3 regions of the Priestia sp. SIMBA_032 genome follow, and region 2 is predicted to be linked to each of the others. Evidence: riboswitches for the same ligand, from Rfam matches in the RefSeq annotation. Region 2 holds a riboswitch; each other region holds the start of a gene.
What was found. A riboswitch is a leader RNA that binds a small molecule or an ion and turns the genes downstream of it on or off. The one in region 2 is predicted to bind cyclic di-AMP.
Positions count from the first base shown of each region.

Region 1 (4,694 bases), on a different contig from region 2:
GTTGAAGAAGGTATCGTAGATTTACCTGCAACATTAGCTCAAGCTTTAGATAGCTTCCAATCAAACGAAGTTATGGTTTCTGCATTAGGTGAACACTTAGCAGAACACTTCGTTGAAGCGAAAGAAATCGAATGGGATATGTTCCGTACACAAGTTCATCCTTGGGAACGTGACCAATACATGAGCCAATATTAATTCCTAAAAGTCCGAGAGGTCGTTTATACGTTCTCTCGGACTTTTTTGTTTTTTAAAATGATTAACATTCTGCATGCGTATATTAAATATCGAACTAAGCTGTTCATAAAACAAGTATAGCTGTCTGTCGTACAATTTACGGGAGGCTTTTTATTGTTTTGTTAGATAAAGGAAATAACTTGGTTATATGAATTAAAAAGGATAATCTTTTTGTCTCATTGAATCTATATGTAAAAGTAGTGTATAACAGATAGAGAGATTGTTTATGTGTTCACTCTGCACTTCAGTATAACTTCAGAGAATTTTCAGCCAGTCGTAGTATCATTAGAAAATACTGTGGGAGAGGAATGGAATGAAAATGCAAGAAGGAAATTTTTTTAAAGGCTTAGTAATAGGCATATTAATAAGCCTTCCAATTTGGATTATTCTCATTGTGATAGGCGTTCTGCTTTTTAAATAGGCTCGTTCTCATAATAGAATAGACAAAACTTTCCTTTTAGTGTATACTTTAAATGAAAATGATAATTATTATCATTTAATCAACGAATCAACACTCTGCATATAGCTGTCACTCCTTGAGAGCTATCCCTATTTAATATTCTGTCTACAACGCAGAATAAACCGCTACCTTTGAGTAGCGGTTCTTTTTTTAGTAATTTTCTACTTAGTAGGCTAGTATACGTAGCACTTTTTGCCTTCATGCATATGTTAAAAATAAGGAGGGACAAGTAATATGAAAAAAATCTATCTTGATGCAGGACATGGTGGGGCAGATGCAGGAGCAGTTGGAGCGAACGGACTGTATGAAAAAAACTTAGTTTTAAAAATTCAACAATATTTAATAAGCTATTTAAATAGCACCTACAGTGACTTTACGATTAAAACCACTCGTACCACAGATACTTTTTTATCGTTATCTCAGCGTGCTTCTCAAGCTAATTCGTGGGGGGCAGATGCATTTATGTCTATTCACGTAAATGCCGGTGGAGGAACAGGGTACGAAGATTATGTTTATAGAAGCGCCAGCAATGCCAGTAAAGCGTTTCAATCAATTGTACATGGCCAAGTACAGCCAACGCTGTTGTCGTATAATCATCCGAATCGCGGACGAAAATCAGCCAATTATGCGGTGCTTCGCTTAACAAATATGCCCGCAGTTCTCACTGAAATAGCCTTTATTGATAACAGCACAGATGCAGTACTTCTTCAAAACGAAGCATTTTTAAAAAGCATGGGTGAATCGTATGCAAAAGGAATTGCCGTCTATTTAAATTTACCTCGTCGTGCAGTTCCAACACCAAATCCAAATCCTTCACCTTCTGAACCGGGTCCAAAAACGTATATGATCAAGCAAGGAGATACGCTGTACAGTATTGCACAGAAGTACGGAATAACAGTACAAGCGCTTCAAGAAGCGAATACAGGGCTTTCTGATCCTTTAACCCTACAGGTTGGAAAAACAATTGTTATTCCTTCAGGAACTTCACCAACACCAACACTACCTTCGGAACAATATCCACTTCCAAATGGAATTTTAAAACAAGGTGATTCTGGAGAAGCTGTGAAACAGCTTCAAAGAGCATTAAACGCGGTGAATTTTAAAGCAGGGTCAGTAGACGGAATATATGGAGTACAAACGAAAGATGCAGTCAGACGTTTTCAGCTTGTGTATCTTCCTTATGATGTAGATGGCATTTATGGTCCTCAAGCAAAAAACAAGCTAGCAGCCGTTTTAAAAGCAAAAAGTTAAAGCAAGAAGGTCTTCTGCAAGCAGGCAGAAGGCCTTTTGTTTTCCCCTTAAAAGCGCCTTAAGCACTATTTTCTAGTTTACGTAAAATAATGCTTTACAAACCATTTGTACGGGAGTATATTATCTAAGAACAAAGGATAGTTATGAAAGAAACATGTTATCAATCATACTCTTTAACCGAAAATTATATTGACCTGTTATCGCTTAATTCGTCAGAAGTGGGGGACCCAAATTTGTGCATTGTCACTTGGGGTGAATCCTTTTTTAAAGGTAGGGCTACTCTCATAGCCCGAATCCGACAGCTAACCCCATAAGCGTTTTGGAGAGGAGGTTTAAGCTGTGTAAAAACGCTGAGAACCCTTAGTGTTTTTTTTGTGCGCTTTTTTAACATAAAAAGGTATTTTTTTAGGAATAATATCACTTATTCGTCAACTTGTAACGGAGCTTAGCAACGAACAGTAAATAGTAGCTAAGCAATCATCGGAGGGAAATTACGTGAACTATTCAGTTCTCAAGAGATTATTGATTGGAAAGCCGCTCAAAACAAAAGAGTTAGGCGATCAAAAGCTTAGTAAGCTTAAAGCACTGGCTATTTTATCATCAGATGCCTTATCTTCAGTGGCTTATGGAACAGAACAAATTTTGATTGTACTTGCGACAGTCGGCGTCCTTGCTTATTGGTATTCAATTCCAATTGCGATTGGGGTATTGGTGCTGCTGACGGCTTTAATTCTTTCATATCGTCAAATTATTTATGCGTATCCGCAAGGCGGAGGAGCTTATATTGTTTCGAAAACCAATTTAGGAGAAAATCCTGGGCTTATCGCTGGGGGATCACTGTTAGTAGATTATATTTTAACAGTTGCCGTGAGTGTTTCAGCAGGAACCGATGCTTTAACTTCGGCTTTTCCAACGCTGCATCATTATAATGTAGTAATTGCGTGTTTGCTGGTGATTTTTATTACCGTCTTAAATTTACGAGGTGTAACAGAATCCGCTTCTGTATTAGCTTATCCGGTTTATTTATTTGTTATTGCTCTTATTTTGTTAATAGCGGTGGGCTTCTTCAAAATAGTGACAGGTCAAGTTTCACCTGAGCTTCATACATCTCTCGGTACAGTGGTGCCAGGTATTAGTTTATTTTTATTATTAAAAGCTTTTTCGTCAGGCTGTTCGGCATTGACTGGTGTAGAAGCTATTTCAAATGCAGTGCCTAACTTTAAAGATCCAGGTGCAAAAAATGCTGTTCATACATTAATGCTGATGGGCGGTATTTTAGCCGTTTTATTCTCCGGCATCACGTTTTTAGCTTATTGGCTTGGCATTTCTCCAAAAGCAGATGAAACGGTTGTATCACAAATTGCATCGAGTGTATTTGGACGAAATGGATTTTATTATTTTATTCAAGGCACCACAGCTCTAATCCTAGTGCTAGCGGCGAATACGGGCTTTTCAGCTTTTCCTTTGCTTGCTGTAAACTTATCGTCTGATAAATACATGCCAAGAATGTTTCAAATTCGTGGCGATCGACTAGGCTATTCTAATGGAATTGTGACTCTGGGAATTGCTTCTATTGTCTTACTTGTAGCTTTTAAAGGAGCAACGGAACAATTAATTCCTCTTTATGCAGTTGGAGTGTTCATTCCATTTACGCTTTCTCAAACAGGAATGATTGTCAAATGGCTTAGAGAAAAGCCGGCCGGCTGGCAAGGAAAGCTAATTATTAACTTAATTGGTGCACTCATTACATTAACGGTGTTAATTATTTTGTTTACAACGAAGTTTTCACAAGTGTGGTCCGTTCTCGTTTTCTTACCGGTTATCGTTTATATTTTTCATCGCATTCATACGCATTATGAAGCGGTAGGAGAGCAGCTTCGCATTAAGCAAGGAGAAAAGATTGGAAAGCTTGAAGGAAGTGTGGTCATTGTTCCTGTAGCAGGAATGACAAAAGTAGTAGAAAATTCATTAAATTATGCAAGAACGATTGGCGATACCGTTATTGCAGTGCACGTGGCCTTTGATCGAGAAAGCGAAAAGAGAATGGAGGAGAAGTGGGAGAAGTGGCAGCCTGATATTCGTATTGTTACGTTTCATTCTCAATACCGCAGCTTAGTGCGGCCGCTGTTTCGATTCATTGATATGGCTGAGGAAAAAGCACGGGAAAATAATATGGCTATTACGGTCGTTATTCCGCAATTCATCACGAAAAAAAGTTGGCAAAACATCCTTCACAATCAGTCCAGTCTGCTGTTAAAAGCACATTTGCTTTACCGTAAAAATGTAATTGTTACAACTGTACCGTATCGTTTTAAAAAATAATGAACCATGACTAAAAACCTCCAACTTGTATGTTGGAGGTTTTTAATTTTTAAATTCACATACACTAACCGTAATCCAATCTCATCAAAGGCGCAAACGGAGGGGTTGCATGAGTGAATTAATTAAATTGTTGCGAAAAGGAAATAAATCGGCCCTCATGGCTGCTATAGTTAATACCATTATCTCTATCATTAAAGGGATTGCTTTCGCTTTAACAGGGAACGTAGCAATGTTTGCTGAGACGATGCACAGCTTAGGAGATGCAGCTAATCAGTTTTTTGTTTTTATAGGTTCGGCATTAAGTAAAAAAGCCCCGACCAAACGATTTCCAAACGGCTTCGGACGATTGGTTAATCTTGTTCTATTAGGAGCTGTTCTTGTAGTAGGAATTATGGCGTTTGAAACGATTAAAGAAGGATATCATCAC
Region 1 is NZ_JAWRXD010000002.1:789,992-794,685, forward strand. Features, by position in the region: gene glnA (type I glutamate--ammonia ligase) at 1-195, shown strand, start outside; gene SB717_RS09965 (N-acetylmuramoyl-L-alanine amidase) at 929-1,945, shown strand; cyclic di-AMP (ydaO/yuaA leader) riboswitch at 2,137-2,277, shown strand; gene SB717_RS09970 (APC family permease) at 2,441-4,267, shown strand; gene SB717_RS09975 (cation diffusion facilitator family transporter) at 4,377-4,694, shown strand, end outside.
Region 1: it holds a riboswitch for cyclic di-AMP, as region 2 does, so the genes downstream of both, SB717_RS09970 (APC family permease) here and SB717_RS17175 (dicarboxylate/amino acid:cation symporter) in region 2, are expected to answer to the same signal.

Region 2 (4,694 bases):
TTCGTGAAATTGAAAAACGCGGATACGCAGCAGGATTAAAGCTATTGCGTGCCCAGGTGCGTCATTTAGGAACAGAGCAAAATTTAGAAATTTTAAAAAGCATTTATGAATACTTAAAAGAAAAAATTGATATGCAGTATAAAACGGAAGTAGCCGATTTAATAACAGAAAAAGAAGATGGTCAGCATATCGTGCGCGGTATCGAATTGAAGAATGGTGAAAGAATTACGGCTGATAAAGTGGTTGTTTCACCAGGTCGAGACGGCTCGAAGTGGATGAGCGACTTACTAAAAAAACGCCGTTTAAAAATGATTAACAATCAAGTGGACATCGGAGTTCGAGTCGAAACATCTAACGTTGTTATGGAAGAAATCAACAAGCACTTGTACGAAGGGAAATTCATTTATAATACGTCTGTAGGTACAAGAGTCAGAACGTTCTGCAGCAATCCTTCAGGACATGTGGTAGTAGAGAATCATTCAGGTATTATGTTAGCAAATGGACACGCATACAAAGATCCGAAGCTTGGAAGTCAAAATACGAACTTTGCGCTGCTTGTCTCTCATAAATTTTCGGATCCATTTGATCAGCCGAACGAATATGCGCACGAAGTATCAAGATTAGCTAATATGCTGTCAAACGGGGGCCTGGTTGTTCAAAAGTATGGAGATATTTTAAAGGGCCGTCGTTCAACAGCAACTCGAATTAAAGAGGGCTTTTTAGAACCAACGTTAAAAGAAGCTGTACCGGGTGACTTAGGCTTAGTGCTTCCTTACAATACGATGAAAAGCTTAATTGAAATGACAGAAGCACTGGATCATGTAACGCCTGGGTTAGCATCTGAACATACGCTGTTTTACGGTGTGGAAGCGAAATTTTACTCCGCCCGTCCGAAGTTAAATGATAAGTTTGAAACTGAAATTTCCGGTTTATACGTGGGAGGAGACGGAGCTGGTATTACGCGAGGACTCGCGCAGGCAAGTGCGTGCGGTGTGTGGGTAGCACGTGACATTGTTGAAAAATTAAAGAATCGCAAAGCAAGTTCTGAACCTGTTACTGTATAAAAAAAGAGGCCGTCAGGGCCTCTTTTTTTTATGTGTTAAATAACGAAAGCGACTAAGTAAAAGATAAAGAACTTGTACGGCTCCAACTCCGATAGTTTTATATGATAATTACCCGCTCTTTTTTAAAAAGTATGACGGAATACATCCTTCTATCGTGAGCAGAATTAAATAGAATAAGGCGAATTGACAATGTCCATTTCTTTGCATCAATAAATTCAGTGAAATTTTAGGGAGGGTATATCAAGCAATACAAGGATAAAATCAACAGTTGGAAAGAGTTATTTTTTGTTGAGTAAAATATTTATGAAAGCAGTAAAGTACGCGGGTGTTAGAATAATTATGCAAATTTATGAATGTAATTTAATGAGGAGAAAGTTCACTTTACAAACTATTTTTTGAATTAATTTTTTATCCATTAGATTTTAAGTCTTGTTAAATAACTGTTTGTGGTTTATTGAAATATGATGTAAATATTTTAAAATATAACAATTCTCAACTTTTTATGATAAAATCCTGCATTATTTTTGAATAAAAACTTGACAGAAACATATAAAATGAATTTTAATTAAAGTAAGAATTATTATCATGCAAAAATATTAAAGAAAATTATTTGCTTAATCTCTTTTGTTTTATAAGAGAACGGGGGACCCATATTTGTACGTAGTGTACTTGGGGTGAATCTTGAATAAATCAAGTAGGGTAACTCACGTACCCGAATCCGACAGCTAACTCCGTAAGCATTCAGTGAGGGAATAACAGGTCTATGAAACCATGATATTCTCATGGTTTTTTGTATAGCTAAAAATATTCCTAAACTATTAATCTGAAAATTTTTAATATATTGTATATTTCGAGTGTTATCGCTCTCAATGCATGGTAAAATAAGTATGGTAGTTAGAATCATTCTAATATAATTTATTTATGGGAGGTAAATCTATGAAGCTATCGACAAAGATTATTATCGCGCTAATTGCTGGTGCTGTTGTAGGAGTGTTGATCAATGCTTTTGCTCCAAGTGCTTTTGCTCCGCTGGACAAGTACTTGTTTACACCGCTTGGCCAAATTTTCTTAAGCTTAATTAAAATGCTTGTTGTACCAATTGTGTTTTTCTCTATCACGTTAGGTGTAGCAGGTTTAGGAGATCCTAAAAAACTAGGAAGAATCGGGGCTAAAACAGTTTCCTACTTCCTAGTTACAACAACCGTTGCGATTATTATTGGTTTAATTTTAGCATATGCAATTAAACCGGGTACGTTTGGATCTTTTGATACAAAAAACGCTTCTTTTGAAGCCGAAAAAGCACCGCCGGTTGGAGAGACATTCTTAAATATGATTCCAGTCAACCCAATTCAAGCGATGGCTGAAGGGAATATGCTTCAACTTATCGTTTTCTCTATCTTTATCGGTTTTGGTATTACGATGCTTGGAAGTAAAACAAAAGGGCTTTACAATTTACTTGAGCAAGGCAATGAATTGATGATGTATCTTGTAAATCTAGTGATGAAGTTTGCTCCTTACGGAACATTTGGGCTTCTTGCAACCGCGGTTGGAAGTCAAGGCTGGGAGGCAATTAAAGCGATGGGGCTGTACATGATTGTAGTCGTGCTCGCACTGTTTATCCATTCGATTGTAACATATGGGGGATCAGTCGCTCTTATGGCCAGACGTAATCCTATTGAATTTTTTAAAGGTTTTGCTCCTGCGATGACAGTTGGATTCAGTACATCAAGCAGTAATGCAACGCTTCCGATTTCAATGAATGTGGCTCAAAAAAATCTTCGTGTCCCGGAGTCCATCAGCAGTTTTGTCCAGCCATTAGGTGCTACCATTAACATGGATGGAACGGCAATTATGCAAGGTGTCGCGACTATTTTTATTGCACAAGTATACGGCGTTGACCTGTCGCTGGGTGCTCTTGTGACGGTTGTATTGACAGCGGTGCTTGCTAGTATTGGTACAGCAGGTGTGCCGGGAGTTGGTCTCATTATGCTAGCAATGGTATTGAGTTCGGTTGGCTTGCCTGTAGCAGGTATCGGATTGATTATTGGAATTGATCGCTTGCTTGACATGCTTCGTACATCTGTAAATATTACGGGAGACGCTGCGTGTGCCGTTATTGTGGCTGAGTCAGAAGCAAAACGTATCGATAAATCTGTAACGCAATCAGCTTAATAAGCGTAAAAGCTCTAGCTATATGCTAGGGCTTTTTTTATTGGCAAGAAACTCTTCGTTTCAGCATACAGTTTAATAAGAGTGTATGTTTGAAAGGAGAGTGCGGAAATGAATAAAACTCATGTAATAAAGCCGCTGCTCGACGACGACTACCCAGTTATTTCATATGGAAAAGGAATTTATTTGTACGACCAAGATGGAAAAAGGTACATAGATGCTTCGTCGGGGGCAGTTACAGCAAGTATCGGACACGGCGTAAAAGAAATTATTGATGCGATGACCGATCAGGCACAGAAAGTTGCGTTTGTATATCGGTCGCAGTTTACAAGTGATCCAACAGAAGCCTTAGCTAAGAAACTATGTGAATTAAGCAGCAATCATTTCCAGTGGAGCTTTTTTGTTAACAGCGGGACAGAAGCGACTGAAACGGCTATGAAAACGGCAATTCAGCATTTTCAAGAGCAAGGGAAGCCAACCAAAACAAAGGTTTTGTCACGCTGGATGAGCTATCACGGTATTACAATAGGAGCTCTGTCTATGTCAGGGCACGTTGGAAGACGAAAACGCTTCTCGTCTTTGCTTGAAGATTATCCTTCGGTTTCGCCTCCTTATTGCTATCGATGTCCGTTTCATCAAACCTATCCATCCTGTAATCTTGCTTGTGCTCACGAATTGGAAACAGTTATCAAACGAACCGGCCCTGAACATATTGCTGCTTTTATTACAGAGCCCATTGTAGGAGCAGCTGGAGCAGCGCTTACACCTCCTCCCGGTTATTATGAAGCGATAAGAGAAATTTGTGATAAATATGATGTGTTATGGATAGCCGATGAAGTCATGACTGGCGTTGGGCGTACGGGCGTGATGTTTGCGTATGAGCACTGGGGAGCTAAACCAGACATCATGACGCTTGGAAAAGGAGTGGGAGCAGGATATACACCAATAGCCGTTACGTTGGCTAGCAGCAAAACGATTGAACCTATCATGAACGGCTCCAAATTAATTATGAGTGGACATACGCTAAGTGCTAATCCGCTGTCATCCGCTGTAGGGCTGGCTGTCTTAACTTATATTGAAAAGAATGATCTTGTTCAAGAAGTAGCGCTGAAAGGCGACTATTTAGTAAAAAAATTAAAGGAGCTTCAACTTCTTTACCCTATCATTGGTGATATACGTGGTAAAGGCTTATTAGTTGGTCTTGAGCTTGTGCAAAATCCAAAAACGAAGGAGCCTTTTTCATCCTCCGAAAATATGACGGCGCGCGTAATAAGTAAGGCCCAGAAAAATGGTCTTCTCCTTTATCCTTCGCAAGCAGGAACAGACGGAGTCGAAGGAGACGGTATTATTATTTCGCCGCCATTTACAATTACTCATCGTCAACTAGATGAAGCGGTCGAGCTGCTTTCGAAAACATTGTATGAAGTACAAAATGAAAAACAGGGAAATGAGGTGAAATAA
Region 2 is NZ_JAWRXD010000005.1:25,205-29,898, forward strand. Features, by position in the region: gene SB717_RS17170 (NAD(P)/FAD-dependent oxidoreductase) at 1-1,064, shown strand, start outside; cyclic di-AMP (ydaO/yuaA leader) riboswitch at 1,666-1,820, shown strand; gene SB717_RS17175 (dicarboxylate/amino acid:cation symporter) at 2,001-3,236, shown strand; gene SB717_RS17180 (aspartate aminotransferase family protein) at 3,345-4,694, shown strand.

Region 3 (4,694 bases), 130 kb from region 2:
AATAGAGAATGATGATAATCTAAAGCTTTCAAGTCTATCTCCCTCTTTTATAGATGTTTTAAAAAAACAGCACATAGGAGAGAGTAGTGAGCCTATTAAAATGGGTAAAGTCTATTATCTTCTTATTTTAAAACAAAAAGATAAAAAAACGGAATCAGAAGCCAAAGAAGAAATGATGAAAGAACTTGTTTTGAATCATATCAACCGGTATAGCCAGGATGAACTGCCAAGGTTTCATGTGACTTTTAATCTTAGGTAGTTCCCTTTTATATAGATTGATTGTTTTCAAAAAACAAGCAGGTAAAAGAGCTCTCTATTAATAGAGAGTTCTTTTACATTTTTAAGTAGACAGAAATGTCGGCACCTGATAAAATGAAGTTGTAAAACTTTCATTATTCGGAAAATTTATACCCTCCAGTTTTGGAGGGTTATTTTTTATGCTGTTGGATGAATAAAAGAGGCTGGGACAAAAGTAGTTTAGTGGAAAGAAGATCCGAACGATGAATCGTTCGGATTTTTTCGTTAGTATGGTGAACATATGTTTCAATCACTTTTCATCTTTTATATGACTCAATAATGTAGAAGACATCTCTACATGGGAAAGGGCGATGTGTGAAATCGTTTTGGCATAGGGTGTGATTTCATTAATAAATTGTTCGAGTACGTGCAGGTGAGGAAGCTGAAGCTTTGTAATGAAGCAGGCTTGCCCGGCGATACGTTCACAGAATAAAGCATAGGGATACTGAGAAATAAATCGTTTAAAACGCTCGTGCTCTCCGTTTTTCATGGTTACTTCAATAAAACACGACACGGGCAACTGCAGCTTTTCATAATCAATATCGATTGTATATCCTTTTATAACACCAAAGCTCTCTAGCTGCCTTACTCGCTCTGCTACTGAAGGAGGAGACAGGTTAATTTGTTTTCCTAGCTCTCGTAAGGAAAGACGGCTGTTTTGCTGCAGCGCCTGCAAAATCGATAAGTCAATTTCATCAATTTTCAATTGAAAACCTTCTTTCTTATTAACATTTCATTTGATTAGTAATAGAAGATAATATGTTTTATATGTTATCTAAAATCTCCATTTTTCTTACTATAATAATTAAAAAGGAGTGAGTGAAAAATGGCAAGAGTTTTGTTAACAAACGAAGAGGGAACAAATTTTGAAAAAGCACTGAATTTAATTCCACATGTAAAAAGGTTGTATGATGAGCTATACGACAAGCTTTGGAACAGCGATATAGTAAAAAGGGAAACAAAGGAAAAAATCAGGCTTTATCTAGCGGGTGTGAATGGCTGTGAGACGTGTTTGAGCATGTCATATGTAGGTGATAAGACGCTTAATCAAAAAGTATTAAGAGAAGAAGAAATTGAAGAAAAAGATCGACTGCTGTTTCGATTCATTGATGTGTACCGGGTGAGTCCAAGGGATTTGACGGATGCTGATATGAATCAATTAAAGAAATTTTACAGTGATACACAGCTGTTAGAGCTTTTGGCTGTTATTAATTTGTTTGATCAATTTCACAAACTCATTGTCAGTTTAGATTTATATGATTTTTGCAGCTTACAGGGCAAGTGATGTCATTCTTAAAAATATCTTGACAGACAAAATCGACAGGAGTAAGATAGCTTTCGTGAAGTGAAACGTATCATGAATCGAATCCATTATTCTAAAAAATAGATCATAGACATTTAAATAAAAATCGCTTAATCCATTACGGAGCGGAGGACCCATTATTTACGCACATATTGTGCTCCGGGGTGAATCCTTAAAAAGGTAGGGTTACTCTTAAAACCCGAACCCGACAGCTAACTTCGCAAGCGTTTTGAGGGGGAAGAGTGTGAAAAAACACAGGAGCCTTCCTGTGTTTTTTTGCGCTTTTTTTAAGAAAAAGATGTAATTTTTTAGAAAAAGTATAAGCTAAGAGAACACACAGCAGTTGAAGAAAGGAATAAATACATTATGAAAAAACAGTTTGCTGTATTGGGATTAGGTCGTTTTGGAGGAAGTTTGGTTGAAGAGTTTGCTAACCTGGATGTGGATGTGCTCGCTATTGACCGCAATCAGGAGGTAGTAAAGAAATATAGCAACTCAGCTACATATGTTGTGCAGGCAAACGCGATTGATGAAGCTAGCTTAAAAGGGCTAGGTATTCGCAATGTCGATCATGCTCTTATTTCGTTTGGGGATGATATCGAAGCAAGCGTTCTTGCAACGATGCTTTTAAAAGATATGGGCGTTAAGCAAGTATGGGTAAAAGCGGTGAATATGTATCATCAAAAGGTGCTGGAGAAAATAGGAGCGGACAAAGTTATCCACCCTGAGCGGGATATTGCTAAGCGGATTGCTCATCACGTGGTGTCAGAAAAAATCATTGATTACATTGAACTGTCAAAGGATTATAGTATTGTCGAAATTGTCGCCTCTAAAAAACTTCATAATAAAACGCTGTTTGATTTAAATATCCGCGCCAAGTACGGCTGCAACATTATCGGCTTTCAGCGAAAAGACGGGGAAATGGTGATTTCGCCTACCGCGCATGAAATAATTGAACAAGGAGATATGCTTATTGTTATCGGACATAATCGCGATTTGAACCGTTTTGAAGAAGAAGGAGTTTAACTTATGAAAAAACAAATCATTAAACTCACCCCTCCGCAGCTGCTTGTCTCCATTTTTGGCGGAGGAATTATTATCGGTGCTCTTCTATTGATGATGCCTTTTTCTACTAATGAGCCAATCCGTTGGGTAGACGCCCTTTTTACGTCTACTTCCGCTATGACAGTGACCGGCTTAGCCGTCGTAGATACAGGTACGCGTTTTACCGTCATTGGTCAAACCATTATTATGCTGTTAATTCAAATAGGCGGTCTTGGCATTATGTCATTTGCCGTGCTGATTTTTATGATGCTAGGTAAAAAAATTGGATTTAAAGAGCGTATGCTCGTTCAGCAAGCATTAAATCAAACGAGCGTCGGCGGAGTTGTCCTGCTAGTTAAAAGGCTGTTCATCTTTTCATTTTTAATTGAGTTTATTGCACTTATTTTTTTAGCGATACGCTGGGTTCCGGAATTCGGATGGTCTAAGGGGCTGTTCTTTAGCTTGTTTCATTCAATTTCGGCTTTTAATAACGCAGGGTTTGGACTACTGTCTGATAACTTAGTTCAGTATGTAGGAGATCCTATTATTAACATAACGATTTCTTTTTTGTTCATCATTGGTGGGTTAGGGTTTACAGTACTTGCTGATATGTGGGTGAAAAAATCGTATAAAAAACTAACGCTACATTCAAAAATTATGATTATCAGCACTTTCGCCATTAACATGATTGCCATGCTTTTTATTTTTTTCTTAGAGTACAGCAATTCGCATACACTCGGAAGTTTATCATTAGGAGACAAAGTATGGGCTTCTTATTTTCAAGCGGTAACAACAAGAACCGCTGGCTTTAATACGATTGATTTAGCTCACCTGCATGACGCAACGGTCTTTTTAATGGTTTTGTTAATGTTTATTGGTGCAGGAAGTGCGTCAACAGGAGGCGGTATCAAACTCACGACGTTTGTGGTGATTGTCTTTTCTGTATGGGCATTTTTACGAAGCAGGGAAGATATTGTGCTATTAAAGAGACGCCTTCTTCCTCTTCATGTGTTTAAGGCCCTAGCCATTACGATGATTTCAATTATGTTTGTGTTTGGGGCCATCTTTCTGTTGAATATTTCGGAAAACCTGCCGTTTGTAAAAATTATGTTTGAAGTTGTTTCTGCGTTTGGAACAGTAGGTTTATCGATGGGAGCGACTCCTGAACTTTCTTACTTTGGACGCGTGATTATTATCTTTATCATGTTTTTAGGTAAAGTGGGGCCATTAACGCTTGCGTTTTCATTATCTAAACAAAAGCGTGAAGCCGTTCGTTATCCAAACGAGGATATAATGCTAGGATAGAAAAATCGCCTTCTATGAGGCGATTTTTTTATATTATTTATACGTTCAAGACATATAAGAGGTTACGCACAAAACAGTTGCGATGAATAAAAAGAAGGCAAAGACAAGAACAATGGGCAATTTGGAATGTCGGCGCATTAAAGGCCCCCCTTTTTTATAGTAAAAAAATCTCTTACTATATATAACGAAAGAAACAAAAATATGATTCACTTTTTTTGGCGAAATTTGAAGGTTTTTCTCGTTGAAAAAATCTGCACCCCTGTCCTAAACATTTTGCCAAGCTGTTGCATACACTAAAAGCAGATAACAGGAAGTGAGGGATGGTACGTGGGAAAACAAAATTTTGCGTTAATCGTTGTGTTATTTGTTTTACTTGTTATTGTAGGTGCGTCTGGCTTTCGCTTTTAAACGTTAACTTTATTTGCGCATAGCCCCCGTAAAAAAGGGCATACTAGGCGGAAGTAAAAACCAAAAATTTCTTCAATATTGCCGAACAATGAGTTCCTCTACTCATTCATCTAATCGGTATGTAACCATGCGAAAGCATGGTTTTTTTTGAAATAGGAGAGGATGAATAATGTTCATCCTCTCTAGAAATTAATAGTAGCAAGAACACCCTACGATTACTAATAGAATAAATAAAACAACGATAAATGAAAAACCAAAACCGCCTTTTGCGCCCATATGTGTAACCTCCTTTAATAAAAGTCTCTATATCCTATGTACTAATTGGGTTAAGTGATTG
Region 3 is NZ_JAWRXD010000005.1:151,420-156,113, forward strand. Features, by position in the region: gene SB717_RS17825 (peptidyl-prolyl cis-trans isomerase) at 1-259, shown strand, start outside; gene SB717_RS17830 (Lrp/AsnC family transcriptional regulator) at 548-1,003, opposite strand; gene SB717_RS17835 (carboxymuconolactone decarboxylase family protein) at 1,124-1,582, shown strand; cyclic di-AMP (ydaO/yuaA leader) riboswitch at 1,698-1,842, shown strand; gene SB717_RS17840 (potassium channel family protein) at 1,967-2,626, shown strand; gene SB717_RS17845 (TrkH family potassium uptake protein) at 2,630-3,949, shown strand; gene SB717_RS17850 (YjcZ family sporulation protein) at 4,277-4,357, shown strand; gene SB717_RS17855 (YjcZ family sporulation protein) at 4,547-4,633, opposite strand.
Region 3: it holds a riboswitch for cyclic di-AMP, as region 2 does, so the genes downstream of both, SB717_RS17840 (potassium channel family protein) here and SB717_RS17175 (dicarboxylate/amino acid:cation symporter) in region 2, are expected to answer to the same signal.